Regions from separate parts of the Delftia sp. BGA-UO-ETr-SB1 genome, predicted to be linked through region 2. Evidence: predicted binding sites of a transcription regulator. Region 2 holds the regulator's gene; the other holds the start of a gene.

Region 1 (14,783 bases), 1.5 Mb from region 2:
CGATGGTGCCGTGGCGCGCACGCCGATGCTGGAGCTGGTCGAGGCCTTCTACGCCATGCAGCCACCCACGCGGCTGAAGCTGCGCGACGGCATCCTCACCGGCACGCTGGAGACGCTGACCTCGGGCCGCGCCGACCTGGCCATCGGGGTGGCGGTCAACTCCAGCAACGTGGCAGGCCTGCAGGCCTGCGAGCTGGGCGAGCTGGACTTTGTCTTTGCCGTGGCGCCCCACCATCCGCTGGCCACGGCGCCCGAGCCCATCACCGACGCCACCTTGCTGCAGCACCGCATCATCGCCGTGGCCGATTCAGGCCTGCGCGACAGCGCCAGCATGGGCCTGCTCAGCGGCCAGGACATCTTCACCGTGGACTCCATGCAGGCCAAGATCGAGGCCCAGGTGCGCGGGATAGGCTGCGGCTTCCTGCCCCATTTCATGGCCGATGTGTATGTGCAGGCCGGCCTGCTGGTGACGCGCCAGGTCGCCCGGCCCTCGCGCAATGTGCGCGTGCACTACGCATGGTCCGGCGCGCCGCAGCAGGTTCCGCCGCGCGCGCTGCAGTGGTGGCTGCAGCAGTTGGAGAGCCCCGCCACGCGCCGCGCTCTCATGGAAAATCATCACCGACATTGAGCTGGCGCACGCCGCCGGGCGGTCTTCGCGGGTGTAGAGTGGTTACAGGTCCCGGCCTGCCACGCCGCTGCGGTGGAGCAGGCCGGAAAGGACATGCTTCCCGGAATCTGCCACTGCCCGCAAAGGTCTGCTCCATGAACGCTTCCCGCGCTGCCTCCAAGTCCACGGTCAAGAAAAAGGCCACCAAGCCCCCCGAAGCCTCCAAGGCGCGCCCCAAGGCCGGCGCACGCCGCATTGCCGTGATTGGCGCCGGCATGGCGGGCCTGGCCTGCGCACGCACGCTGATGCAGGCCGGCCACGATGTCCATGTCTACGAGCGGCTGCCCCAGGTGGGCGGGCGCATGCGCTCTGTCAACGCCGCGCATGGCGCCTTCGACATCGGCGCGCAGTATTTCACCGTGCGCGACAAGCGCTTCGAGCTGGCCCTGCAGACCGTGCCCGGCCTGTGCCGCCCCTGGAGCGTGAGCACGCTGCGCGTGCTGGATGCGCAGGGCCGCCAGTCCAGCGCTGCCCCCGCACCCACCGAAGCCCATTGGGTGGCCACGCCCGACATGCAGGCCCTGCCGCTGGCCTGGGCCGCGCCGCTGTGGGATGCCGACCGCCTGCACCTGGGCCAGCGCGTGACCAAGCTCGAACGCCAGCCCGGCTCGCGCGGCTGGAGCCTGCATGTGGAGACGACCGAGCCGACCACGCAGATCCGCGCAGGCTTCGATGAAGTAATACTCGCCCTGCCCGCTCCACAGGCGCGCCAGCTGCTGCAGACCACGCCCCTGGCCCTGTCGCTGGTGCAGGGCATGGCGGCCGTGGAAATGGCGCCCTGCTGGGCGCTGACGCTGTCCTACCCCATGGCCACCGAGGCCGGCCTGTCCACCCTGGGGCCGCAGTGGAATGCGGCCCGCACCACGCATGAGCGCGCGGTCTGGGTGGCACGAGAATCCTCCAAGCCGGGCCGCTCCCAAAGCGAACGCTGGACCGTGCTGGCCAGCCCCCAATGGTCGCAGGAGCACCGCGCCGACGACGCCCCGCGCGTGCTGGCCAAGATGCAGAAGGCCTTTGGCGAGATCACGCGCATCCGCATCCCTCCCCGCCATGCCAGCGTCTACCTCTGGCCCCATGCGCAGACCCTGTCGCCGCTGGGCCGCAGCCATTTGCGCAACAAGGATGCGGGCCTTGGCCTGTGCGGCGACTGGTGCATTGGCCGCCGCGTGGAGGATGCCTTTGTCTCGGGACTGGAAATGGCCCTGGCGTTGGTTGCGGACTGAACCAGGCCACCAGGTCCTGGCAGGGGGCGGCGCAAGGCCTTAACATCCGGCCCCGATGATTCCCGCCGCCCCTGAATCCGCCGAAACCGGCTCCGCACCCGCCCCATCCCCGTATGTCGGCCGCTTTGCGCCCTCACCCACGGGCCTGCTGCATGCAGGCTCCCTGGTGGCGGCGCTGGCCAGCTGGCTGGATGCACGCGCCCATGGCGGCCGCTGGCTCGTGCGCATCGAGGACATAGACCCTCCGCGCTGCCAGCCCGGTGCCGACACCGCCATCCTGAACCAGCTTGCCACCTGCGGCCTGCTGCCGGATGAAGAGCCTGTCTGGCAGTCCCGCCGCCACACCTTCTACGAAAGCGCACTGGAGCGGCTCAAGGCCGGCGGCCTGGCCTATCCCTGCGGCTGCACGCGCAAGGACATCGAGGCAGCCTGGGAAAACCTGGGCTGGGCCCATGAGCGCCATGTGGAACGGCCCTACCCCGGCACCTGCCGCGACGGCCTGCACGGCAAAAGCGCCCGGGCCTGGCGCTTTGCGCTGGACAGCTTCACCCGCCACGACCCCGTGCTGCACTGGCAGGACCGCCGCTTGGGCGCCCAGCAGCAGGATGTGATCCACGGCGTGGGCGACTTTGTCCTGCGCCGGGCCGACGGCCTGTGGGCCTACCAGCTCGCCGTGGTCGTCGATGACGGCCTGCAGGGCATCACCCATGTGGTGCGCGGCGCCGACCTCGCCGACAATACGCCCCGCCAGATGCTGCTGCAGCGCGCCCTGGGCATAGGTCACCCGCAGTACCTGCACACGCCGCTGGTACTCATGCCCGACGGCGAAAAGCTTTCCAAGCAGCACGGCGCCCCCGCACTGGACCTGAGCGCCCCCGTGGCCGCGCTGCGTACCGCAGCCGCCCACCTGGGACTGCCCCAGCCATCACCCCAGGCCGCATTGGGCGAAGCGCTGCAGTTCTGGGTCAGGGGCTGGCGCCATACATACAATTGAGCCCGTGAACCCAATTTCTTCCCCCCAAGCCGAGCAGTCCATGGACGGCGATACCCCGAACACCATGTCCGCTGCCCCCGGTGCGCCGCACGATTCCTCTTCGCCCTCCACACCTGCGGCCGCCCGTACAGGCCAGCCGCCCGAGGGCGTGGCCCATCCCAAGACCATCAAGAGCTATGTGCGCCGCGCCGGCCGCACCACGACAGGCCAGGCCAAGGCCTTCGAGGAGCTGGGTCCGCGCTTCGTGCTGAGCTACCAGGCCGCGCCGCTGGACGCCTCGGCCACCTATGGCCGCCAGGCCCCCCTGATCCTGGAGATCGGCTTCGGCATGGGCGAGGCCACGGCCCACATCGCGCGCGTGCGCCCCGATGACAACTTCCTGTGCTGCGAGGTGCACGAGCCCGGCGTGGGCGCCCTGCTCAAGCGCATTGGCGAGCAGGACATCTCCAACATCCGCATCCTGCCGCACGACGCCGTCGAAGTCATCGACAACATGCTGCCCGAGGCCAGCCTGGACGGCATACACATCTTCTTCCCCGATCCCTGGCACAAGAAAAAGCACAACAAGCGCCGCCTGATCCAGGAGCCTCTGGTGGCCAAGCTGGCACGCCGGCTGCGTCCCGGTGGCTACATCCACTGCGCCACCGACTGGGAGCCCTATGCGGTGCAGATGCTGGAAGTGCTGGGCGCGGAACCCCTGCTGGCCAACACGGCCGAAGGCTATGCCGCCAAGCCCGACTACCGGCCGCTGACCAAGTTCGAAAACCGTGGCATCCGCCTGGGCCACGGTGTGTGGGATCTGGTGTTTGAGCGCCGCTGAGCCGGTCGCGCCCTCTTCCAATACAAGGCCTCGCATGCAGCCATTGCTACAGAATCTGGTCGAGATGACGGCCCACAGGGACCATCTGCGATTGGAAATCTCGGTGCTGTCCACCCTGTTCAAGCTCAATGGCGTGGTGCAGGTCCGGGCGCTGGAGCTGTTCGCCATGCCCGACGGCAGGCACTGCGTGCGTGCGCGCACCTGGAGCCAGGGCGATCAGGTCATGTCCACCGATGCCGAGGCCTTGTACGACCCGCAAAGCGTGGAGCTGGCCTCCATGCCCGCGCTGCAGCAGGCGCTGCAGCAGCGCGCCCTCATCGCCTCGGCCGTGCAGCCCGATGGCCAGCACGTGCTGTGGCTGCCGCTGTGGCGCCAGGAGACGGCCTACCACTGCCTGGAGATCACGCAGTCCACGGCCTTCTCGCCCAGCCGGCTCGATGTGATCCAGGGCATCTTCGGCGTCTATCACAACTACCAGAGCCTGCTGGACTACAGCGAACGCGATGCGCTGACCGGCCTGCTCAACCGCAAGACCTTCGACGAGCAGTTCCTGCGCCTGTCGCTGCAGGAGGCGCCGATGGCCATGCCGGGCGTGGCCACGGAAGACGTTCCCGGCCAGTGGCTGGCCGCCATCGACATCGACCATTTCAAGCGCATCAACGACCGCTTTGGCCACCTGTATGGCGACGAGGTGCTGATCCTGGTCGCCAACATCCTGCGCAGCTGCTTCGACGCCAAGGACCGTGTGTTCCGCTTCGGCGGCGAGGAATTCGTGGTGCTGCTGCGCTCGGTCAGCCTGGTCAATGCCCGCAAGGCGCTGGAGCGCCTGCGCCACGACGTGGAGAGCTACGAGTTCCCCCAGGTCGGCCGCATCACCGTGAGCACGGGCTTTGCCGCCATGGGCACGGGCGCACCCGTGGAGGTGCTGGGCCATGCCGACCAGGCCCTCTACCACGCCAAGGAGCATGGCCGCAACCAGACCTGGTACTACGGTGATCTGATCACCCAGGGGCTGCTGGCCCCCCAGGTGAACAGCAACGACATCGAACTGTTCTGAGCCGGCCCGGCGCCGTGCCGTTCAGGTGAGGCCGGCCACGCGCACGCAGTCGCGCCCGGCGTGCTTGGCCTCGTAGAGCATGGCATCGGCGCGCTGCAGCAGTTCCTGCGCGCTCTCGGCACCCTGCAGTTGCGCCACGCCAAAGCTGGCCGTCGCCGCCAGCTCCAGGCCATGGACCTGTATGGGCGTGGAGCGTATGGCCTCGCGCAGCTGCCCGGCCAGCGCCCAGGCCTGGGCCGCAGCCACACCGGGCATCACGATCAGGAACTCCTCCCCGCCATAGCGCGCCATCCATTGCGCCGAAGGCTCCCGCTCCAGTGCGTGCCGGCAACGCCGTGCCACCTCGCGCAGCACGGCATCGCCTGCGGCATGGCCGTGCCTGTCATTGACCTGCTTGAAGCGGTCCACGTCCACGAACATCACGCTCAGGGCCGCACCCAGGCGCTGGCCCTGGGCGACCTCGGAGGCCAGGCGCTCGTCCATGGCGCGGCGGTTGAGGCATCCGGTCAGCGCATCGGTCAGCGACATGCGCTTGACCTCCTCCACCAGCTCCTCCAGCTGGGCCGTGCGCTGGGCCACCAGCAGGTCCAGATGTTCGATGTGGCCGCGCAGGTCATGCTGCAACTGGCCAAAGCCCTGCACCACCATGTCGATCTCGTCGCGCTGCCCGCGCCGCGCCCGCTCCAGTACCAAGGGCCTCGACAACTCATTGGGCTTGAGGTTGGCCGCAAAGCCCGCAATCTGCTGCAGCGGCTGGCGCAGCTCCCTGCGCATCACCCAGGCCACCATCAGGCAGACCAGGGCCGTGAACAGCGCATAGCCCAGCAGCACGCGCAGCGTGGAGTCGCGCAGCACCTCCAGGTAGTGGCCCCGGTTCTCCCAGACCTGCAGTTCGCCCAGCGGCAGGCTGGACTGGCTGTGACGCGGTGCCGGAATGAGCATGGACACGGCGGGCGCGCGGCCATCCCTGGGCTCGCCCGCCTCGTACATCTCGCCCGTGGAGGTGACGCGCAGCTGCACATGTCCCACCAGGGGCAGCTTGCCCAGCCACTGCACCTGCTCGCGCACTAGGGCCGGCTCGATGTCCCACAGCGCGGCGGACAGCGAGATCATGCTGTTGGCCACCAGCGTCTCCATGGAGCGGCGAAACTCCTGCTGCCCCTTGCGGTACTCCCACCAGGCGTGGGCGCCGCCAAACACCAGCATGCAGGCCACGGCCAGCAGCATGATGCGCAGGATCAGCAGGGAGGCGATCGAACGGAAGCGGGGCATGGAAGGCGCTCAGCGCAGCAGGTGCTTGAGCTCGAATCCGTAGCGCCGCAGCCGGGGATTGAGGTGCTTGCTGTAGCTGCGAAAGTCCAGAGGGGCCAGCGGCGCGCTGATCCTGTGCTCGTAGCGGTCGATCTGGGACTTGTCCAGCAGCGTGAACATGGGCCGCACCTGCTCCAGCCCTTCGGAGGCGAAATCGGTTCCGTGCGCATGGTCGTAGAGCATGACCAGGGCCCAGGCACCGGTCAGGAAATGGCCGCCCGCCAGTGCCGACAGCTCGCCCGTGCGCAGCGCCGTCATGGCGGCGGCCGATGAATTGATGGCGCTGAAGAAGGCATCACGCCCCGGCGAGCCGCCCCGCGCGCGCCAGGCCTGCATGGCGCCAAAGGCCATCTCGTCGTTGCCCGCCCAGACCAGGCGCACCTCGGGATAGCGCTGGAACAGCACGGCCGCCTGCTGCTCGGCGCGTTCGCGGCGCCATTCGCCAAAGACTTCCTGCTGCAGCACCACGTCGCTGGCCTCGGCCGCCGCGCGGCGCATGCCGGCATTGCGTTCCACCGAGGAGGGCGTGGAGCGGTCCCCGGCAATGGCCACCATGTGCAGCCGGCCATCGGCCGCACGCGCCTGGCCCGATGCCCGTGCAGCGGCGAACAGTGACTTGGCGGTCAGGTAGCCGGCCTCTTCGGCGCCCGGCTCCAGACTGCCCAGCCAGTGGCGATAGCGCTCCCGCGCCACGCCGGTCTGGCCGCGCAATGTTTCGGGCACGCCGCTGAAGGCCATGAAGCTGTCGATGCCTGCGGCCTCCAGCGTGCGCAGGATTTCCGGCGCCACGCTGTAGTCGTTGGTAAACATCACGTACCGGGGCCGCTGCGCCTTGGGCAAGGCGGCAATCTGGCGCGCAATCTCGATGGGGCGCAGGTGGTCGCGCTGGGCATAGCGGACCTGCAGCTGCATGCCCAGGCTGCTGGCCGCGTCCTGCATGGCCTCGCTGACCGTGGTCCAGTAGCGCTCATCGGACCGGCCGGGGTTGATGAAGACCACGCTTTGCGCGGCGGCAGCGGCCGACTGCGCCAGCACGCCCATCACCCAGGCCATGTAGGTCATACGCAGCGCCCACGGCAAGACGCCCCGGTGGAGTCCACCGGGGCGTCCCGAAGAAGGGGCAGCAGGAATCATCTGCCGCGCAGCTGGGTCAGACGCGCTCTGCCACCCAGGCCTGCACACCGGCCAGCGCCGCGGGCAGGCCCGAAGCGTCCGTGCCGCCGGCCATGGCCATGTCGGGCTTGCCGCCGCCCTTGCCGCCGACCTGGCTGGCCACGAAGTTCACCAGATCGCCAGCCTTGAGGCGCGAGGTCTCGGCCTTGGTCACGCCTGCGGCCAGTTGCACCTTGTCGCCATCGACGGCGGCCAGCACGATGGCTGCGGCGCCCAGCTTGTCCTTGAGCTTGTCCATGGTGTCGCGCAGGGTCTTGGCGTCGGCGCCTTCCAGCCTGGCGGCCAGCACCTTGATGCCCTTGACGTCCACGGCCTGGCCGGCCAGCTCGTCGCCCTGGCTGGAAGCGAGCTTGCCCTTGAGCGCAGCCACTTCCTTCTCCAGCGCGCGGATCTGCTCCAGCGCACCGCCGATGCGGGTGTTCAGCTCGGCCGTCGGCGCCTTCAGCGCGGCGGCGGCCTGGTCCACCGTGGATTCCAGCGATTGCAGGTAGGCCAGCGCGTTCTCGCCGGTCACCGCCTCGATGCGGCGCACGCCGGCGGCCACGCCGCCTTCGCCCACCACCTTGAACAGGCCGATGTCGCCCGTGCGCTGCACGTGGGTGCCGCCGCACAGTTCGCGGCTGCTGCCGATGTCCAGCACGCGCACGGAGTCGCCGTACTTCTCGCCGAACAGCATCATGGCGCCCGTGGCCTTGGCCGATTCGATGTCCATCACGCGCGCATCGGTGGGCGTGTTGGCCAGGATCTCGGCGTTCACGCGGCGTTCGATCTCGCGGATCTCTTCAGCGGTCACGGGCTGGTTGTGGGCAAAGTCGAAGCGCGTGCGCTCGGCGTTGACCAGCGAGCCCTTTTGCTGCACGTGATCGCCCAGCACTTCGCGCAGGGCCTTGTGCATGATGTGCGTGACCGAATGGTTGCGCATGGTGGCGGCACGCAGCTGCGTGTCCACCTCGGCCTGCACGGCATCGCCCACCTTGAGGCTGCCGGACTCCAGCACGCCATGGTGGCCGAACACATCGGCCTTGATCTTGAGCGTGTCCTCGACCGCAAAGCGTGCGCCCGCAGTGCTGATCACACCCTGGTCGCCCACCTGGCCGCCGGACTCGGCGTAGAAAGGCGTGGTGTCGAGCACGACCACGCCGCTCTGGCCTGCCTTGAGTTCCTGCACGGCGCTGCCTTCGGCATACAGTGCCACCACCTTGGCGGCCTCGGCCAGCTTCTGGTAGCCCGTGAAGGCATTGGCATCGCCCGTGTACTCCAGGGCGCGGTCCATCTTGAACTTGCCTGCTGCGCGGGCCTTGTTCTTCTGCTCTTCCATGGCAGTCTGGAAGCCCGCCTCGTCCACGCTCAGGCCGCGCTCGCGGCAGACGTCGTTGGTCAGGTCCAGGGGGAAGCCGTAGGTGTCGTGCAGCTTGAAGGCCACGTCGCCGGGCAGCACCTTGGCGCCACCGGCCAGCGCTGCGTCCAGGATTTCCATGCCGTTGGCCAGGGTCTCGAAGAAGCGCTCTTCCTCGACCCGCAGCACTTCGGTGATGCGCGCTTCCTGCTCGCGGATCTTGGGATAGGCATCGCCCATCACGGCCACCAGGTCCTTGACCAGCTTGTGGAAGAACGGGGTCTTCTGGCCCAGCTTGTAGCCGTGGCGGATGGCGCGGCGCACGATGCGGCGCTGCACGTAGCCGCGGCCTTCGTTGGAGGGAATCACGCCGTCGGCCACCAGGAAGGCGGTGGCGCGGATGTGGTCGGCGATCACCTTGAGCGAGGGGGTCTCGATGTCGGTGATGTGCGTCTCGCGCGCAGCGGCCTTGATCAGCGCCTGGAACAGGTCGATCTCGTAGTTGCTGTGCACATGCTGCAGGATGGCGGCCAGGCGCTCCAGGCCCATGCCGGTGTCCACGCAGGGCGCGGGCAGCGGCTTGACGTTGCCCTGCTCGTCCATGTCGAACTGCATGAACACGTTGTTCCAGATCTCGATGAAGCGGTCGCCGTCTTCGTCAGGGCTGCCCGGAGGGCCGCCGGCCACGTGCGCGCCGTGGTCGTAGAAGATTTCCGAGCAGGGGCCGCAGGGACCGGTGTCGGCCATCATCCAGAAGTTGTCGCTCTTGTAGCGGCCGCCCTTGTTGTCGCCAATGCGGATCACGCGCTCGGGCGGCAGGCCGATTTCCTTGGTCCAGATGTCATAGGCCTCGTCGTCCTCGGCGTAGACCGTGGCCAGCAGGCGTTCCTTGGGCAGCTTGTAGACCTCGGTCAGCAGCTCCCAGGCCCACTTGAGCGACTCGCGCTTGAAGTAGTCGCCGAAGGACCAGTTGCCCAGCATCTCGAAGAAGGTGTGGTGGCGGGCCGTGTAGCCCACGTTTTCCAGATCGTTGTGCTTGCCGCCTGCGCGCAGGCAGGTCTGCACCGAGGTGGCGCGCTTGTAGGGGCGCTTGTCGGTGCCCAGGAACACGTCCTTGAACTGGACCATGCCCGAGTTGGTGAACATCAGCGTCGGATCGTTGCCGGGCACCAGGGGGCTCGACTCCACGATGGTGTGGCCCTTGGATGCGAAAAAGTCCAGAAAGCTCTTGCGAATGTCGGCAACGGTGAAAGTGGGTGTGCTCATGGTGTCTAGGAGTTCGGAGCGCGCACGCGGGGCGCTGTCCCTGGCGGGAGGGTGTCCCGTCGGGACCAACGCGCATTATAGGTTTGCCCCATGGTTGCGGCAGCGAGCCCTGCCTGGCCTCCATCACGCACGTGGCCAAAGAAGGCCTCTCCTCCCATCTGCCCGAGCGCGCAACAGCGGCGCGCGACTGGCCGGTCCACGGCGCCTGCAGCTGTGGGTGGCGCCCCATCCGGGCCGCAGGGCCGACATTCTTGCGCTGGAGAAATGGCTGGTGCAGGAGATGGGGGAGATGGCTAGCACAGGCGATCTCGCCGTTCCCTGATCCCGCTCAGACTGCGCGCGATGGGCGCCCTGGATAATCGCCAGCCGGAACCACAGCAAGCACACCATGGCGCAACCACAGACACCCGAGCCCCATTCCAGCGAACCGGCCACCGCTGCCAGCGCCAACGGATCCGATCCGGCCAAACCGCCAACACCGCCGAAACCGCCCAAGCCACCAAAAAGCCGCATCGTGCCCTGGCTCATCGGCCTGCCCGTGGCCTTCTTCGCTGTGCTCATGCTGGCTGGCCAGTTGCTGTCCACGCCCGAAGGTGAGGCGCGCTGGGTGGAGCGCGAAACCATCAAGATCTGCCGCAAGGAAACCGCGCGGCCAGAGGCCGAGCGCAAGACGCAGCAGTTTGAATCGGTGCAGGACTGCGACAGGCTCGAATTCGACTTCAAGCAGCGCTACGGTGAAAACCCCTGAGGCGAAGTCACAACGAAAAAGGCCGGCAGAGCCGGCCTTTGATTTGCTGCGCCCGTTCAGTCGCGCGTCTCGATGGCGCGGTTGATGCCCAGCGCCGCCAGCGTGCACAGCGCACCCGACAGCAGATAGATCCCCAGCGCCACCAGTCCGAAGCGCGAGGACACGCCCAGGGCCACCAGCGGAGCGAATGCCGCGCCCACCAGCCAGGCCATGTCCGAGGACAGAGCAGCACCCGTGTAGCGATAGCGTGAGGGGAAGTTGGACGTCACCGTGCCGGCCGCCTGGCCATAGGACAGGCCCAGCAGGATGAAGCCGACGATGATGAACACGTTGTTCCCCATCGTTCCGCTGCCCAGCAGCCAGGGCGCCAGGAAGCTGAAGATGCCGATCAGGCAGGCCATGGTGCCCAGCGTGTTGCGCCGGCCCACACGGTCGGCCAGCCAGCCCGAGACCATGATGGCGGCAGCCGCACAGAAGGCGCCCACGATCTGCACCCCGAGCACATGGGTCACCGACTGGTCCGAGTACAGCGAGATCCAGGACAGCGGGAAGATGGTCACCAGGTGGAACAGCGCAAAGCTGGCCAGGGCGGCAAACGCGCCGATCACCACGTTGCGACCCTCGTCGCGCATCAGCGGCAGCACACCCATGGGCTCCAGCTCACGCTGCTGCAGCAGTTCGGTGTAGGACTGGCCCACGACCAGGCGCAGCCGGGCAAACAGTGCCACGACGTTGATGGCAAAGGCCACGCAGAAGGGATAGCGCCAGCCCCAGCTGAGGAACTCGTCGGCTCCCACATGGGCGTAGATGAAGGCAAACAGCCCTGCCGCGAGCACGAAGCCCAGCGGCGCGCCCAACTGGCCCATCATCGAATACCAGCCCCGCCGGTTCTTGGGCGCCGACATGGCCAGCAGCGACGGCAGGCCGTCCCACGAGCCGCCCAGCGCAATGCCCTGGCCTATGCGCAGCAGCGCCAGCACGATGATGGCGTTCACCCCCGCCTGCTGGTAGCTGGGCAGGAAGGCCATGCCCACGGTGCACACGCCCAGCAGAAACAGCGCCAGTGTCAGCTTGGTCGCCCGCCCCCAGCGCCGCTGCACGGCCATGGACAGCGCCGTGCCCAGCGGCCGGGCTACGAAAGCCAGCGAGAAGATGGCGAACGACATCAGCGTGCCGTCGAGCTTGGAAAGGTAGGGAAACAGCAGTGCCGGGAAGACCAGCACGCAGGCGATGCCGAACACGAAGAAGTCGAAGTACTCCGAGGATCGCCCGATGATCACGCCGACGGCGATTTCGTTGGGCGTGACATCTTCGTGGGTGTCGGCGCGGGACAGAGATTCTTTGCTCTCATAGCTTCCGCCGGGGAAGCTTGCAGTTGTGTCGAGGCCGCTCATAGATGGATGCTCCTTGTCTCGTCTCACTGACAGCTCTGTTCTACGCCCTCGCTTGATCTGGCGCAAGGCGGTTTCCACCTCGACCGGCCTCGGTGTTTGTCCTGCTGCGCGCGACGCGAAAATGCGGCCTCCGGACCGCCAGGCGCCTGCCGTGCACCCGCCCAGGTAGCAGAAAGTTCCCGGGTTCTCCTTGACGTTGGACAAAATGTCCAATGGACAAATTTATACTTCGTAATACATTTGCCCGGATCTTGTAATCCGCGTTTCTATGTAAACGCGCTCTTGTTGCGCCCCTAGCATGCTAAAAATCAAGGAACTCCGTGGGCCTGCGTGGCTCACCGCGGCCGCTTTGACAGCCAGTCTCACTGGCTGCAGCAAAGCCGTCGTGCTCAACCCCGCCGGCGACATCGCCGCGCAGCAAGGCAACCTGGTGGTCACGGCCACCTTGCTGATGCTGATCATCATCATCCCGGTGATCATCCTCACGCTGCTTTTCGCCTGGAAATACCGCCAGTCGAACACCGAGGCCCACTACGACCCCGAATGGCACCACTCCACCACGCTGGAGCTGGTGATCTGGTCCGTGCCGCTGATGATCATCATCGCGCTGGGCGCCATCACCTGGATCAGCACCCACAAGCTGGACCCCTACCGTCCGCTGGACCGCGTCTCGGCCACCAAGCCGCTGAGCACCGATGTCAAGCCGCTGGAGGTGCAGGTCGTGGCCATGGACTGGAAGTGGCTGTTCTTCATCCCTGAAAAAGGCATCGCCACCGTCAACGAGCTGGCCGCTCCCGTGGATCGTCCCATCCACTTCAAGCTGACCGCCACCTCGACGATGAACTCCTTCTACGTGCCTGACCTGGCCGGCATGATCTATGCCATGCCCGGCATGCAGACCGAGCTGAACGCCGTGATCAACAAGCCCGGCGTGTTCCACGGCCTGGCATCGCACTACAGCGGCGCCGGCTTCTCGGGCATGACGTTCAAGTTCCATGGCCTGAGCAACGAAGAGTTCGACCACTGGGTTGCCAAGGCCAAGTCCGAAGGCAAGGCCCTGACGCGCGATACCTACCTGAACCTGGTCAAGCCCAGCGAGCGCAACCCGGTCGAGCGCTTCGCCACGGTGGACGAAGGCCTGTACGACAAGGTGCTCAACCGCTGTGTCGAAGAAGGCAAGATGTGCATGCATCACATGATGGCCATCGACGCTGCCGGCGGCGAAGCCTATCTCAAGGCCGTGGGCATGAACCTGCCCCAGGATGTGTGCACGGTGCAAAACGCCGACCGCGTCGTGGCCTTCCTGGACCAGCGCGACGGCTCCGCAGCCGCTGCGCAGCAATAAGCAGTTAGCGGACGCGGACGACGGCCAGACCGCCGCCCGCTCCCATCACGACCTAAGAGACTCGATATGTCTGAACATACCTCCCCGGCACAGGCCCACTGGCTGCTGGGACGCATCACTTGGGACTCCATCCCGATGGCGCATGAGCCCATCGTGCTGGCGACCTTCATCGCCGTGGTGCTCGGCGGCCTTGCCGTGCTGGGCCTGCTCACCAAGTTCCGCCTGTGGGGCCCGCTGTGGCGCGACTGGCTGTGCAGCATCGACCACAAGAAGATCGGCATCATGTACATGATCCTCGGTCTGGTCATGCTGCTGCGCGGCTTTGCCGACGCGCTGATGATGCGCCTGCAGCAGGCCATGGCCTTCGGCGACAACCTGGGCTACCTGCCTCCGCACCACTACGACCAGATCTTCACGGCCCACGGCGTGATCATGATCTTCTTCGTGGCCATGCCCTTCGTTACCGGCCTGATGAACTATCTGGTGCCGCTGCAGATCGGCGCCCGCGACGTGTCCTTCCCGTTCCTGAACAACTTCAGCTTCTGGATGACCACGGGCGGCGCCGTGCTGGTGATGATCTCGCTGTTCCTGGGCGAGTTCTCCACCTCCGGCTGGCTGGCACTGTCCAACCTGGGGGCGCAGAACCCCGGGGTCGGGCTTGACTACTACATCTGGGGATTGCAGGTGGCCGGCGTCGGCACCACGCTGTCAGGCATCAACCTGATCGTGACCATCATCAAGATGCGCGCACCCGGCATGAACCTGATGAAGATGCCCGTCTTCACCTGGACCGCCCTGTGCACCAACGCGCTGATCGTGGCCTCGTTCCCCATCCTGACCGCAGCCCTGGTGCTGATGTCGCTGGACCGCTACGTCGGCACGAACTTCTTCACGAACGAGCTGGGCGGCAACCCCATGCTGTACGTGAACCTGATCTGGATCTGGGGCCACCCCGAGGTCTACATCCTGATCCTGCCCTGCTTCGGCATCTTCTCGGAGATCGTCTCGACCTTCAGCCGCAAGCGCCTGTTCGGCTACACCTCCATGGTGTACGCGACGGTGTGTATCACCATCCTGTCCTACCTGGTCTGGCTGCACCACTTCTTCACCATGGGCTCCGGCGCCAGCGTGAACACCTTCTTCGGCATCACGACGATGATCATCTCGATCCCGACGGGCGCCAAGATCTTCAACTGGCTGTTCACCATGTACCGCGGCCGCATCCGCTTCACGGTGCCGATGCTGTGGACCGTGGGCTTCATGTGCACCTTCGCCATCGGCGGCATGACCGGCGTGCTGCTGGCCGTTCCCCCGGCCGACTTCGTGCTGCACAACAGCCTGTTCCTGATCGCCCACTTCCACAACGTGATCATCGGCGGCGTGGTGTTCGGCGTGTTCGCCGGCATCAACTTCTGGTTCCCCAAGGCCTTCGGCTACAAGCTCGACGAG
Region 2 (14,783 bases):
CGGTGTTCGGCTTCGCCTACCTGGCGGCCTATCCGGGCCTGGGCTCGTTCGCGGGCAAGCTGGGCTGGACGCAGCTGGGCGCCTATGAAAACGAGATGGCCAAGGCCCGCGCGGACCTGGAGCCGCTGTACGCCAAGTTCACGAGCATGAGCACCGAAGACATGGCCAAGGACCCCCAGGCCATGGCCATCGGCGAGCGCCTGTTCATGAACAACTGCGCACAGTGCCACGGCTCGGATGCACGCGGCGGCAAGAGCTTCCCCAACCTGACCGATGGCGACTGGCTGCATGGCGGCACGCCCGAGAAGATCAGGGAAACCATCACGGGCGGCCGCATCGGCATCATGCCGCCCATGGCCGCTGCCGTCGGCACGCCCGACGATGTGCGCAATCTCTCGCACTATGTGCTGAGCCTGTCGGGCAGCCCGCACGACTCGCTCAAGGCTTCGCTGGGCAAGTCCAAGTTCACGGCCTGCGCTGCCTGCCACGGCATGGACGGCAAGGGCAACCAGGCCCTGGGCGCGCCCAACCTGACCGATGACATCTGGCTGCACGGCTGGGGCGAGGCCGCCATCACGGCCATGATCAACAACGGCAAGCACAACGAGATGCCTGCCCAGAAGGACAAGCTGACCGAGGCGCAGATCGCGGTGCTTGCTTCCTATGTCTGGGGCATGTCGCACAAAGACGGCGCAGTCCGTCAGTAAGCACGGGGGCGGCGCTGCGGCGCCGCCTTTTTGCGTTTTGAGTTTTCAGATATTTCAAAAAAACAAAGGAACCCACCATGAAGCCCGAGAGCGGGGATGACACCGGGAAGCCTCCCCGCAAAGTCATTCCGATCACGCCGGCCACGCCTGATCCGGGCGAGCTGGTGTCGATGTTCGAGTCGGAAAAGAAGGTCTACCCGCGCTCCATCAGCGGTGTCTTCGCACGCTGGCGATGGGCCCTGGTGTTTCTTACCCAACTGGTTTTCTACGGCCTGCCCTGGCTGGAGTGGGGCCAGCGCCAGATGGTGCTGTTCGACCTCGGAACGCGGCGCTTCTATCTCTTCGGGCTGGTGCTGTACCCGCAGGACTTCATCTACCTGGCGGGCCTGCTGATCATCTCGGCGCTGGCATTGTTCCTGTTCACGGCCGTGGCCGGGCGCCTGTGGTGCGGCTTCTCGTGCCCGCAGACGGTCTATACCGAGATCTTCATGTGGGTGGAGCGCAAGGTCGAAGGCGACCGCAGCGCGCGCATGCGGCTGGACAAGAACGGCTGGACCTTCGAGAAGGCCTGGAAGAAGTCGCTCAAGCAGTTGCTGTGGATCGCCATTGCGCTGTGGACCGGCTTCACCTTCGTGGGCTACTTCGTGCCCATCCGCGAACTGGGCGGCGAGCTGCTGGCGCTGCAGGGCAGCTGGCAGATGTTCTGGGTGCTGTTCTACGGCTTTGCCACCTATGGCAACGCGGGCTACATGCGCGAGCAGGTCTGCAAGTACATGTGCCCCTATGCGCGCTTTCAGAGCGCCATGTTCGACCGGGACACCATGATCGTCAGCTACGACACGGGCCGGGGCGAGCCGCGTGCGCCGCGCACCAAGAAGGTGGACTACAAGGCCCAGGGCCTGGGCGACTGCATCGACTGCAAGATGTGCGTGCAGGTCTGCCCCGTGGGCATCGACATCCGCAACGGCCTGCAATACGAATGCATTGGCTGCGGCCTGTGCATAGACGCCTGCAATTCCATCATGGACAAGATGGAGTACCCGCGCGGCCTGATCCGCCTGACCACGCAGAACGCCATGGCCGGCCTGTGGCGGCGTGCCCAGGTGCTGCGCCGCATCTTCCGTCCGCGCGTGCTGATCTACTCGGCCGTGCTGATCGGCTTGAGCGTGGCCATGATCGTGAGCCTTGCGCTGCGCCAGTCGGTCAAGGTGGACGTGATCCGCGACCGCGCCTCGCTGTCGCGCATCGTGGCGGGCGGCAAGCTGGAGAATGTCTACCGCCTGCAGATCATGAATGCCACCGAGCAGGCCCAGCGCTACCGCATCAGCGCCCATGGCCTCGATGGGCTGGAGCTGGCGTCCGAGCAGGAAGTCGAGGTCGGCCCGGCCGAGACGCGCGGCATTGCGGCGCGCCTGCAGATTCCCTACGGTTCGGCCGAGCCGGGCTCGCACACCGTATTCTTCGATATCGATGCCGTGCATTCAGGCGCGGGACGCGCGTCCGAAAAGGCCGTCTTCCTGGTGCCCCGGTGATGTTCCTGGCAGGCGCGGCACGGTCCGCGCCTGCCGCCTGAAAGAAAGAGGTTTCCCATGTCTTCCAGTCCCGCAGTGTCCGCGCCCGCGCAGGCTCCCTCGCACCCCGACGCCGGCAAGCCCTGGTGGAAGTTCGGCCATGTCTGGCTGGTGGTGGCCGGCCCGGCGGCCGTGGTGGTCGCTGCCGTGATCACGGCCATCATCGCCATCAATGGCGCCGATCCCGTGATCGACCCCGACTACTACCGCAACGGCATCACGATCAACGAGCGTGCCGATGGCATGCGCGAAGTGCCCAAGAGCATGGCGCCCGCCGTCACCGGCCGCAACCATGCGGCCACGCCCGCGCACGATCACCCCACGGACCGCTGATCGCCGTGCACCCCTGCAAGAGGCCGCAGTCGCGGCCTTTTTGCATGGCGGATCGCATCTCCGGCATGCGCGACGGGTGAGGGTTTCCTACAGGCGTGCAGGGCGCTGCGGGGCTTGGCGCCATGCGTTGGCGCGGCGCACAATGAAGGCGACCCCTCGACAGCACAAGGAGATCGCTGATGTTGGCCCAACGCTGGATGTGGATTGCCTGGCCTGCCTTTCTGGCAGCCGCCGTGATGGAGATGCTGGTTTTTGCCTTTGTGGACCCGCTGGAGCTGCATTGGCTCGGCGACCTGGGCTGGTCGCGCCAGGGCATCTACACGCTGGCCTTCTTCGCCTTCTGGGGCGTGACCATGCTCTCCAGCCTGATGACCACCATGCTGGGCCGCTCGGCCCGCGATCTCAATGACGGCGTGGTCTCCGAGCCCGACCCGGACCTGGCCATGCAGGGGCTGGGGCGGGACTGAGCGAGAGCCCGCCGCAATGAACAAGGCCCGCTGTCGCGGGCCTTGTTCATTGGCGGATGAATGCTTGCCGCCCTCGCAGGCTCACTGGCACTGCTGGCTGTTGACGATGCGCTTGAGCGCCTCCGTGTCCAGGATGCGCAGATGGCGCTGGCGCACCTCGATGATGTTGTCGTCCGCGAACTTGGAGAAGGTGCGGCTCACCGTCTCCAGCTTCAGGCCCAGGTAGCTGCCGATTTCCTCGCGCGTCATGCGCAGCACCAGTTCCGACTTGGAAAAGCCCCGCGCATGCAGGCGCTGCACCAGGTTGAGCACGAAGGCGGCCAGGCGCTCCTCGGCGCGCATGCTGCCCAGCAGCAGCATCACGCCGTGTTCGCGCACGATCTCGCGGCTCATGACCTTGTGCACATGGTTTTGCAGGGCCGTGACCTCGCGCGACAGGTCTTCCAGCTTGTCGAAGGGCATGACGCAGACTTCGGCGTCTTCCAGCGCGACGGCATCGCAGGTGTGGTGGTCGTTGACGATGCCGTCCAGGCCGATGATCTCGCCGGCCATCTGAAAGCCCGTGACCTGGTCGCGTCCGTCCTCGGTGGCCACGCAGGTCTTGAAGAAGCCGGTGCGGATGGCGTACAGCGAGGTGAATGTCTCGCCGTTGCGAAACAGCAGGCCTCCGCGCTTGACCTTGCGGCGCGTGGCCACGATGTCGTCGATGCGCTGCATCTGCTCGGCATCCAGGCCCATGGGCATGCACAGTTCGCGCAGGTTGCAGTTGGAGCAGGAGGCTTTGATGGTCTGAAGGTTCATGGAGTGATAAACATCAGCGGCACACAGCGTGCCGGCGGTGACCTCGTGGATTGCGATGAGTTGGATCAAATTGTCGCAGCAGTCCCTCAAACAACTCTTGATATGAGTCAAGGACATGACCGATGTGCTGCGGCACAGTCGAGGTATTAGAGGAAAAAACCCATGACCGCTGTCACCCCAGAGCTGCTGCGTCGCTTTGACGTACCGGGGCCCCGATACACCTCGTTCCCTACCGCCGACCGCTTTGTCGAGGCCTTTGGTGCAGAGGACTATATCCTGGCGCTGCAACAACGCAAATCGAGTACCGCAGCGCGTGCCATGCCTTTGTCGCTGTATGTGCACGTGCCCTTTTGCGAGTCGCTTTGCTACTACTGCGCCTGCAACAAGATCGTGACGCGCCACCACGATCGCGCCGCCGTCTACCTGGACTACCTGGCGCGCGAGATGGCCTTGCACACGGCCCATTGCGGCAAGGGCCAGACCGTCAGCCAGCTGCACCTGGGCGGCGGCACGCCCACCTTCTTCTCCGACGACGAGCTGCGCACGCTGATGGGCCTGTTGCGCGAGCATTTCAAGCTGGAGCCGGGTGGCGAGTACTCCATCGAGGTCGATCCGCGCACCGTCAGCGTCGAGCGCCTGGCCGTGCTCAAGGAGCTGGGCTTCAACCGCCTGAGCTTCGGCGTGCAGGACTTCGACGAACAGGTGCAGATCGCCGTGCACCGCGTGCAGCCGGCAGAGCAGGTGTTCGAGCTGGTGGCGGCCGCGCGGCAGCTGGGCTTTGCCTCCATCAACGTGGACCTGATCTACGGCCTGCCCAAGCAGACGCCCGAATCCTTCGAGCGCACGCTGGCCCAGGTCAACGCGCTGCGGCCCGACCGCATCGCGCTCTATGCCTATGCCCACCTGCCCGAGCGCTTCAAGCCGCAGCGGCGCATTGCGGCCGAGGATCTGCCCCAGGGGGCCGACAAGCTGGCCATGCTGTCGCGTTCCATCGCCGCGTTCATGGACGGTGGCTATGTCTACGTGGGCATGGACCACTTCGCCCTGCCCGAGGACTCGCTGGCCGTGGCCAAGCGCCAGGGCCGGCTGCACCGCAACTTCCAGGGCTACAGCACCCAGCCCGACTGCGACCTGATTGCGCTGGGCGTGTCGGCCATCGGCAAGGTGGGTGCCAGCTACAGCCAGAACGCCAAGACGCTGGAGGAGTACTACGACGCCATCGACGCCAGCCACCTGCCCGTGGTGCGGGGCCTGGCGCTGTCGCGCGACGACCTGGTGCGCCGCGCCGTCATCATGGCCATCATGTGCCAGGGCGCCGTGCTGTTCGAGCCCATGGAGCAGGCATGGCTGCTGGGCTTTCGCGAGTACTTCGCGCCCGAGATGGCGGCCCTGGAGGACCTGCAGGCCAAGGGCCTGGTGCAGATCAGCGACGAGGGCTTCCAGGTCACTCCCATGGGCTGGTACTTCGTGCGCGGCGTGGCCATGCTGTTTGACCGATATCTGCAGGCGGACAAGAACCGGGCGCGGTTTTCGAGGATCATCTAGGCCCCATGCTGTTGTCGCTGCTCTGGACCGCTTTGATCATGGGGCTCGTCGGCGGGCCCCATTGCCTTGCCATGTGCGCTGCGCCCTGCGGCGTGGTCACGGGTGGGGCGGGGCAGGGCGGCGGCTCGCAGGTGGTGGCAGTGCATGGATTGCAAAGCCGGCTGTGGCTGCGCACGGCGCTGTTCCACGGCGGCCGTCTGGCCGGCTATGCCAGCCTGGGCGCTGCCTCGGCCCTGGCCATGGAGAGCCTGTCCTGGATCACCAGCCAGACCACGGCGCTGCAGCCGTTCTGGACGCTGACCCATGTCGCCGTGATGGCCTGGGGCCTTGCCATGATGGTGCAGGCCCGCCAGCCCGCCTGGCTGGAGTCTGCCGGCCGCGCTGCCTGGCGGCGCGTGCAGCCCTGGGTGTCGGCGCCGGGCGGCACGTTGGCGGCAGGCTATGCCTGGGCGCTCATGCCTTGCGGACTGCTGTATTCGGCCGTGCTGGTCGCCGCGCTCAGCGGCGGCCCGTTGCAGGGCGCGCTGGCCATGGCGGCCTTTGGCGTGGGCAGCGGGCTGTGGCTGGTGGCCGGCCCCTGGCTGTGGCGGCTGGGCCGGCAGCGCCTGAACGGCCTGCGCGCCGAATGGGGCACGCGCCTGGCCGGCCTGATGCTGGTGGGCGTGGCCGTCTGGGCGCTGTGGATGGACCTGATCTACAAGCCCAGCCTCTGGTGCCGTTGAGCAACAGCTGAGGCCAGACTTGGCACCTGGGGCCGCGGATTGGCTGCGAGGCCCTCAGAACTGGAGATAATGCCCGAATCATCGGCTTACATATTGCCGATTCCTTCAGCCTCGGGGCCGTTGCCGCGCGTGAACCATTCCGTCCTCATCGATATCCGAGACCTCCGTCCGGGCATGTTTGTCCAGCTCGATGTTGGGTGGCTGAACCATCCCTTTCCGGTCAGCAGCTTCAAGATCACCTCCAGCGCACAGATCCAGACCCTGAAATCCCTGGGCCTGGAGGTGGTGCGCTGTGTCCCGCACAAAAGCGACACCTGGCCCGCCGAGGTGCGCACCCCGCCGCCGCAGGAGCTGCCGCCCGTCGTGGTGGCCCCCGAGCCTGCACCCACCGAACCTGCGCCAGCACCGCTGCTGCTGTCCGTGCCCGACTGGCGCGGCCGGCTGGAGGACTGCAATGCGCGCTTTCAGAAGGTGGAGCGCGGCTATGTGGCCATAGAGACCACCATCGCCAGCGCGCCCGAGCAGGCGCGCATGCCCACCGAGGCCCTGGTCGATGGCTGCCTGGCCGAACTGGCGGGCCCGCAGGACGTGGCCATTCACCTGCTGTCCGATGGCGTGGGCAGCAGCCAGAGCGTGCATGCCGTCAACGTGACCGTGCTCAGCCTGCTGCTGGGCCGGGCCCTGGGCCTGCAGGAATCGCTGCTGCGCGACCTGGGCCTGGCGGCGCTGCTGCATGACGCGGGCAAGCCCGTGGCCGGTGTCGAAGGCATGCACGGCCTGGCCCTGGAGCCTTCCGTGCCCGACGCCCTGCGCGAGCGCTACGAGCGCCATGTGGGCGAATCCGTGGCCATTGCCATGCGCATGGGCCTGTCGGCCCAGGTCACCACGGCCATCGCCCAGCACCATGAATGGGCCGACGGCACGGGGTTCCCGCTGAGCCTGGTGGCCGAAGACATGGAACTCACGGGCCAGATCCTGGCCCTGGTCAACAGCTACGACCGCCTGTGCAATCCCGGCGATGCGCAGACGCCGCATACGCCGCACGAGGCCCTGTCCATGCTGTTCAGCCGGCTGCGCGACAAGTTCGCCGCGCCCGTGCTCAATGGCTTCATCCGCATGATGGGTGTGTTCCCCCCGGGCTCGGTGGTGGAGCTGACCGATGGGCGCCATGCCATGGTCATGTCCGTGAATGCATCACGCCCGCTCAAACCCTCGGTGATGGTGCACGATGCCGGCGTGCCCGCCGCGCAGGCGCCCGTGCTGGCGCTGGAGCTGTTTCCCGAGCTGGGCATACGCCGGGGAGTGGCGCCCGCGCAGCTGCCGCGCGATGCGCTGGACTACCTGTCGCCGCGCCGGCGTGTCTGCTATTACTTTGAACGGGCGGTGGAGTTGGATCCACCGAAGGTGGCGTCTTGAACAAGCAAGCGCTCAACCGCGCCTGGCCCCGCCTGCTGGATGCACTGCAGGAGGCCCTGTGGCTGATCGATGCGCGCACCCTGAAGGTGCTGCGCGCCAACGCTGCCAGCGAATCCGTCACCGGCTATGAGGCCGATGCGGCCCCGGGCCTGCCCGTGCAGGTGCTGGCCGCCACGCCGCAGCAGCAGGCTTTCTGGAGCGATCCCTTCAACTGGCAGGCCGGAGCCCAGTTCATTGCCGAGGTGCGCCGCGCCGATGGCCAGCTGGCGCCCGTGGAGATGCGCGTGCGCGCGCTCGACGGCGAGGTGCTGCTGGTCAGCATGCTGGACCGGCGCGAGCAGGCCTTGCACGAGGCCGAGTTCGAGAGCCTGCTGGGCGAGTTGCGCGCCACGCTGGAGTCCGCGGCCGACGCCATCCTGGTCTGCGATCCCGATGGCCGCATCCGCGCCTTCAACCACCGCTTTGCCACGCTCTGGGGCATTCCCGAGGCGCTGCTGGTGCGCCGCAACGACGTGGCCATCCTCGACCACCTGGCCAGCCAGGTGCGCGATGCCGAATCCTATGCGCGCCAGTTGAAGCTGCTGTCGGCCCAGCCCCTGATGGAGGCGGCCGACGTGCTGGACCTGCGCGACGGCCGCATCCTGGAGCGCCGCGCCGTGCCCCAGCTGCGCCGGGGCCTGCCCATGGGGCGGATCTTTTCCTTCCGCGACATCACGGCCGAGGCCCAGACCCAGGCGGGCCTGGAGCTGGCAGCGCGCGTCTTCGAATCCAGCCTGGACGGCATCTTCATTGCCGACGGCTACATGGATGTGGCCCGCACCAACCCGGCCTGCGAACGCCTGCTGGGCGGCATGCCCGTGCAGGGGCGCACGGTGGAGTCGCTGTTCGAGGCCTCCGAAGGCCAGGCCGACACCCTGGGCGACCTGGCCCGCATCCAGTGGCACCAGGGCGGCTTCTGGGAGGGCGACCTGTGGCTGCGCCAGGCCGGCGGCGCGCGCTGCGCCGTGCGCCTGTCCTGGGTGCCGCTGCGCAACGCGCAGGGCGACGTGGTGCAGAGCATCGGCTTCATGCGCGACCTCACGCAGCAGCGCGTGGCCCAGCAGCGCATTGAACAGCTGGCCTACAGCGACGCGCTCACCGGCCTGCCCAACCGCCTGAACCTGACGGAGCGCGTGGATGCAGCCATCGAGGCCGCGCGCGCAGGCGGCACGGTGTTCAGCATCCTGTTCATCGACCTGGACCGCTTCAAGATCATCAACGACTCGCTGGGCCACCAGTTCGGCGACCGCGTGCTCAAGCTGGTCGCGCAGCGTCTGAGTGACTGCATGCGGCCCGTGGACATCCTGTGCCGCCTGGGTGGCGACGAGTTCGTGCTCTATCTGCAGGGCTGCAACGCCGAGCTGGCCGCTTCGGTGGCCAAGCGCATCCTGCAGGAGATGGAGCGCCCCTTCCTGCTCGACGGCCTGGGTTTCTCCGTGCAGTGCAGCATCGGCGTGGCCCAGTACCCGGCCGATGGCCTCACGCTGGATGAGCTGATCCGCCAGGCCGACACCGCCATGTACCGCGTCAAGGAACGGGGCCGGGGCCATTTCAGCTTCTACCAGCCGCAGATGAGCGCCGGCCTGCTGTCGCGCATGAAGCTGGAGCACGCCATGCGCCAGGCGCTGGAGCATGGCCGCATGGCGGTCTACTTCCAGCCCCAGGTGCACATAGACAGCGACCGCATCGTCGCGGCCGAGGCGCTGCTGCGCTGGACCGATCCCGAATTCGGCGTGGTCTCGCCGGGTGTCTTCATCCCGCTGGCCGAGGAGTCGGGCTACATCGTCACGCTGGGCGCCTGGGTCATGGAGCAGGCCGTGCAGGAGGCTGCACGCTGGCAGCAGCAGGGCATGCCCATCAAGGTCTCGGTCAACGTGTCGGCGCTGGAGTTCCGCCAGTCAGGTTTTGTCGAGCGGGTGACCGAGCTGCTGCGCAGCTACGGCCTGACACCCCAGCTGCTGGAGCTGGAGCTGACGGAAAGCATCTTGCTGCAGGACGCCCAGGACATGGCGCTGCGCGTATGCCAGATCGCCGATCTCGGCGTGGGCATGGTGATTGACGACTTCGGCACCGGCTACTCCAACCTGGCCTACCTGAAGAAGCTGCCCATCTCCAAGATCAAGATCGACCAGAGCTTCGTGCGCGGCCTGCCCAGCGACGAGGGCGACCAGGCCATCGTCGGCGCCATCATCAGCCTGGGTCTGGCGCTGGGCGTGGAGATCGTGGCCGAGGGCGTGGAAACGCACGAGCAGCTGACGGCCATCCACCGCATGCAGGGCCACTACTTCCAGGGCTTTCTGTGTGCGCCTGGCCTGCCGCGCGAGCAGTTCGGCGAATGCCTGCAGGCCCAGCGCGCCGGCATTGGCGCCATCGCCTACCGGCAGAGAATGGCCCAGGCCGCGAGCGCTCAGCTGCCTGCGCTCAAGCCCTTCCAGAGCATGTAGGCCGCCAGGCCGAACAGCAGCGTGGCAAAGATGCGCTTGAGCTGGCCCACGGGCAGCCGGTGCGCGGCCCGTGCCCCCAGCGGTGCCGTCAGCACGCTGCAGCAGGCCAGGGCCAGCAGGGCCGGCAGCCACAGGTAGCCCAGCGAGTATTCGGGGCGCCCGGCGTCGCCCGCGCCGGTGAAGATCAGGCCCGCCGCATTCACCACGGCAATCGGAAACCCCAGTGCCGCGCTGGTGCCCACTGCCATGTGCATGGGCACCGAGCAGCGCATCATGAAGGGCACGCTGATGAAGGCCCCGCCCGCACCCACCAGCCCCGAGATGAAGCCCAGGCCCGTACCCGCGCCGTACAGCCCCAGCGGGCCGGGCAGGGCGCGCGTGGCCGTGGGCTGGCTGTTGCTGCGCAGCATGCGCAGCGCCATGTAGCCGATGAACACGCCAAAGAACAGTGCCAGGTACTTGCCGCGCAGCAGCGCGAAAACGCCCAGGCTGGCGAGCAGGCCGCCCGTGATGATGCCCGGCGCCAGGCTGCGCACGATGTCCCAGCGCACGGCGCCGCGCCCATGGTGGGCGCGCAGGCTGGAGATCGAGGTGAACACGATGGTGGCCATGGCCGTGGCGATCGCCATCTTCACGGACAGGTCGGGGCCGACCCCGCGCTTGTCGAGGAAGTAGGTCAGAAACGGCACGAGCACCATGCCGCCGCCCACTCCCAGCAGGCCGGCCAGGAAACCGGAGCACAGGCCCAGCAGGGCCAGTTCGAGAAACAGCAGGTCAGGCATGCGGCAGAAGGTCGGTAGTGGATGGGCGGGGAGGGGAGGGCAACAAAAAACCCGGCGCACCGTGGAGGTGCGCCGGGTTGGAATCAGGTGTCTGCAAAGACCACCGGGCCGTCATCCTGAACCGGGGTTCAGGGGGGCAAGGGCAGCCAGACGTTGGGTTCATCTAACGCGAGACGATCACGCTCGAATGGCAATGTACCAAGCCCGGGCTCATAGAGCATTGGTCCAAGGAACTATAAAGCCCGGCGGGTTTGCAGACGCCTCCATTCTACGGCGATTGGGCAGGCCCGCAATCAAGTTCTTTGAACGGCATGGACTTTCCATTGACATGGCCGATGCCATGAAAAACGGCCTCCGAAGAGGCCGTTGCATGGGCGGGGTTGTGGCGGCTCAGAGCAGCCGTGCATCGCTTTCCAGGGCCTGGTCCAGGCGCAGCACCAGTTGCTCGGCAAGGGCCTGCTGGCGCTGGCGCTCGGCCAGTTCCTCGGGGCTGGGCTCGGGTGGCAGGGACTGGGCGGCATGCTGCGACGTGACCTCGTCATGCAGGGACTGCATTTCGGCCTGGGCCGTGGCCATGGCGCTTTCCTGCGCTTCGCGGTCCAGCACGTCGAAGGCCATGTTCAGCGCGGACAGCACGGCCACGCGCTCGCGCGAGCGGACCTTGCCGCTGTCGCGGATCCGGGTCATGGCCGTGTCCACACGGCGCACGGCCTCGAGCAGACGCTCTTCCTGGCCATCGGGGCAGGTCAGCACATAGCTTTGCTGCAGGATTTGCACTTCGATCTGCTTCATGGGCGTTCGGGGCGTCGGCGGTTGCGAAGGGGGTCAAGCCCCCTGGTTGGAGGGCAGGCGCTCGATCAGGGCATCGACGCGGGCCCGTGCGGCGTTGAGCCGCGAGCGCAGTGAATCACGCTCCTGGGTCAGGGCCGCCACCTGTTCGGCGAGTAGCGCATTCGTGCGTTGCAGTTCCTCGTGGCGAACCAGCAGGCGCTCCACGCGCTCTGCAATGTGGTCGAGGGAAGTCTGGGAGGTCATAGACGCTGAGATTGTAGGACGTGCGAACGAAGTGAGCGCATTCCGTGGAAGTATCCGAGGAAACCTGATAGCAGGGGGGCTTAGAAGGCTTGACGTCAGCGCCGTGCTCAGGTATTCGAGCGCAGGCGGCAGACTGTCTCACAAAATCGTAGCGCCATGTGTAGGACGCGTCTGCTTCGGCGGGGTGTAATGCGTAAGCATTGGTTGCGGGCGCGGTGCGGGTCGGGTGCGGATACGGCGGGGGTGCGCACTACAATGCGCCGCGTTGGCGGAGCGGCCGGTTCAAGGCAGCGTCGCACGGAGCAAACAAATACACATGAATATTGACCTTGGCCGGGGCGGGGCACGCTGCCCGGCGCTGCTGATCACTTCCACGGCCTCGGGCCAGGGCAAGACCACGCTGACGGCTGCGCTGGCGCGGCTGCATGCGCGCCAGGGGCGCCGCGTGCGCGTGTTCAAGTGCGGCCCTGACTTCCTGGACCCGCACTGGCACGAGCTGGCCAGCGGCGCGCCCGTGCACAGCGTCGATCTGTGGATGACGGGCGAGGCTGACATGCGCGCGCGCTTGCACGCCGCCGCCTGCGAGGCCGACCTCATCCTGGTGGAAGGCGTCATGGGCCTGTTCGACGGCACACCCTGCGCGGCCGATGTGGCCGAGCGGCTGGGCCTGCCGGTGCTGGCCGTGATCGACGCCTCGGGCATGGCCGGCACCTTTGGCGCACTGGCCCATGGCCTGCAGCACTACCGGCCTGGCCTGCGCTGGGCCGGCCTGCTGGCCAACCGCGTGGGCAGCGCCCACCATGCCGACCTGCTGCGTGCCGGCCTGCGCGAGCCTTCGCTGTGGCTGGGCGCGCTGGCGCGGGTGCAGGGTGCAGGCGCCACCTCGCTGCTGCCCGAGCGGCACCTGGGCCTGGTCGCCGCGCATGAGCTGGACGATGCCCTGCAGCGCCTGGACGTGGCCGCCGATGCTCTGCTGGCCACGCCGCTGGGCCAGTTGCCCTGGCAGGCCGAAGCCGGGCAGGGCGCCAGCTGGCAGGACTGGTCCGTGGACTTTGAACCGTGCCCGGAACCTGCCGAAGCCGTGCAGCCCTGGCTGGCGGGCCGCACCGTGGCGGTGGCGCGTGATGCGGCCTTCAGCTTCATCTACCAGGCCAACCTCGACTGCCTGCGTTCCATGGGTGCGCGGATTGCCTTCTTCTCGCCCCTGGCCGCAGAGCGCCTGCCGCAGTGCGATGCGCTATGGCTGCCCGGCGGCTATCCGGAACTGCACCTGGACGCGCTGGCCGCCCATGCCGCGCTGCGCGGTGACATTGCCGCCCACGTGGCAGCCGGCCGGCCGGTCTGGGCCGAGTGCGGCGGTATGCTCGCGCTGTGCGAACGACTGACCGACACTGCGGGCCGGACCACGGACCTCTGGGGCCTGTTGCCCGGCCATGCGCGCATGCAGCCACGCCTGGCCGGCCTGGGCATGCAGCAACTGCCCACGCCCTGGGGCCTGTTGCGCGGCCATACCTTCCACTACAGCCGGCTGGACACGTCCATGGCCGAGGCCGGGCGCAGCAGCCGCCCCGGCCAGGCTCCCCAGCCCGACCGGGGCGAGGCGCTGTACCGCCAGGGCAGCGTGCACGCCAGCTATTTCCATGCCTGGTTTGCCTCGCAGCCACGCGCCGTGGCGGCGCTGCTGGGCGCTGACATTCCCGCAGGCCAGGCGTCATGACCGACCAGATCTCCACCTATTCGCTTGCGCGCAGCCAACTCATTCTGGGCGGCCAGAAAAGCGGCAAGTCGCGCCGTGCCGAATTGCTGGCCCGCGCCTGGCTCGATGGCGCCCTGGACCGCGAGGCCGCGCTGATCGCCACCGGCCAGCCCTGGGACGACGAAATGCGCGAGCGCATCGCCCGCCACCGGCGCGACCGCGCCGAGCGCGTGCCCGGCATGGCCACGCTTGAGGAGCCGCTGGATCTGGCCGCCATGCTTGCGCGGCACAGCACGCCGCAGCGCCTGCTGGTGGTGGACTGCCTGACGCTGTGGCTGACCAACTGGATGATGCCGGCCCAGCCTTCCGAGGAACTGGCGCGCGGATGGGAGGGCCAATGCACGGCCTTTCTGGCCGCCTTGCAAGCTGCGCCCGGCCCGGTGATCCTGGTCGGCAACGAGATCGGCCTGGGCGTGATCCCGCTGGGATCGCAGGTGAGGGCCTTTGTGGATGCGCTGGGTGTGCTCAACCAGCGTGCGGCGCAAAGCTGTGAAACCGTCACGCTGATGTGCGCCGGCCTGCCGCTGGCGCTCAAGGGCCCGCAGCCGTGAGGCCATGGCGTCCCGCCCTGTGGGGCCTGGCGTTGGCACTGGCGCTGTCTGCGGCGCAGGCTGCCATCCGGGTCACGGACGGGCGGGGCGTTCCGGTGGAGCTGCCACAGCCGCCGCAGCGCATCGTCAGCCTGCTGCCCTCGCTGACCGAGACCGTGTGCGAGCTGGGCGGCTGCCAGCGCCTGGTTGGCGTGGACCGCTATTCGAACTGGCCGGCCCATGTGAAGACCCTGCCTGTGGTGGGCGGCGGCATGGACCCCAATATCGAGGCCATCGTCGCGCTCAAGCCCGATCTGGTGCTGGTGTCCATGGCATCGCGCTCGGTGGCGCGGCTGCAGGCATTGGGCCTCAAGGTCGTGGCGCTGGAGCCGCGCACCCATGCCGATGCGCAGGCCGTGCTGCGCACCGTGGGCCAGTTGCTGGACCTGCCGCCCGCGCAGGGTGCCGACCGTGTCTGGTCCGCCATCGAGGCGCGCATGCAGGAGGTGGAGCGCAGCATGGCCCCCGCGCTGCGCGGGCAGACCGTGTATTTCGAGGTCAACCGCGGCCCTTTTGCCGCGGGCGAGTCTTCGTTCATTGGCGAGACCCTGGCGCGCCTGGGCATGCGCAACATC

The links. The regulator FNR, encoded in region 2, switches genes on or off when oxygen is low (the NO sensors DNR and NnrR bind a similar motif). The targets are predictions, from matches to a motif close to TTGATNNNNATCAA.
Region 1: a site for FNR is predicted at 12,180-12,193, ahead of cyoA (ubiquinol oxidase subunit II). Genes of this name have one in related genera too.

The regions. Positions count from the first base shown of each region.
Region 1 is NZ_JCAQOW010000004.1:1,636,544-1,651,326, forward strand. It holds gene AC57B5_RS08030 (LysR family transcriptional regulator) at 1-628, shown strand, start outside; gene AC57B5_RS08035 (NAD(P)/FAD-dependent oxidoreductase) at 763-1,890, shown strand; gene gluQRS (tRNA glutamyl-Q(34) synthetase GluQRS) at 1,946-2,884, shown strand; gene trmB (tRNA (guanosine(46)-N7)-methyltransferase TrmB) at 2,925-3,704, shown strand; gene AC57B5_RS08050 (GGDEF domain-containing protein) at 3,739-4,761, shown strand; gene AC57B5_RS08055 (GGDEF domain-containing protein) at 4,783-6,033, opposite strand; gene AC57B5_RS08060 (ABC transporter substrate-binding protein) at 6,043-7,134, opposite strand; gene alaS (alanine--tRNA ligase) at 7,223-9,847, opposite strand; gene AC57B5_RS08070 (hypothetical protein) at 10,236-10,595, shown strand; gene AC57B5_RS08075 (MFS transporter) at 10,652-11,989, opposite strand; gene cyoA (ubiquinol oxidase subunit II) at 12,288-13,334, shown strand; gene cyoB (cytochrome o ubiquinol oxidase subunit I) at 13,401-14,783, shown strand, end outside.
Region 2 is NZ_JCAQOW010000004.1:161,073-175,855, forward strand. It holds gene ccoP (cytochrome-c oxidase, cbb3-type subunit III) at 1-707, shown strand, start outside; gene ccoG (cytochrome c oxidase accessory protein CcoG) at 785-2,239, shown strand; gene AC57B5_RS01245 (FixH family protein) at 2,297-2,611, shown strand; gene AC57B5_RS01250 (hypothetical protein) at 2,791-3,078, shown strand; gene fnr (fumarate/nitrate reduction transcriptional regulator Fnr) at 3,160-3,879, opposite strand; gene hemN (oxygen-independent coproporphyrinogen III oxidase) at 4,042-5,424, shown strand; gene AC57B5_RS01265 (sulfite exporter TauE/SafE family protein) at 5,430-6,146, shown strand; gene AC57B5_RS01270 (cyclic di-GMP phosphodiesterase) at 6,216-7,562, shown strand; gene AC57B5_RS01275 (bifunctional diguanylate cyclase/phosphodiesterase) at 7,559-10,045, shown strand; gene AC57B5_RS01280 (sulfite exporter TauE/SafE family protein) at 10,009-10,827, opposite strand; gene AC57B5_RS01285 (cell division protein ZapA) at 11,218-11,619, opposite strand; gene AC57B5_RS01290 (hypothetical protein) at 11,653-11,862, opposite strand; gene AC57B5_RS01295 (cobyrinic acid a,c-diamide synthase CobB) at 12,179-13,579, shown strand; gene AC57B5_RS01300 (bifunctional adenosylcobinamide kinase/adenosylcobinamide-phosphate guanylyltransferase) at 13,576-14,169, shown strand; gene AC57B5_RS01305 (ABC transporter substrate-binding protein) at 14,166-14,783, shown strand, end outside.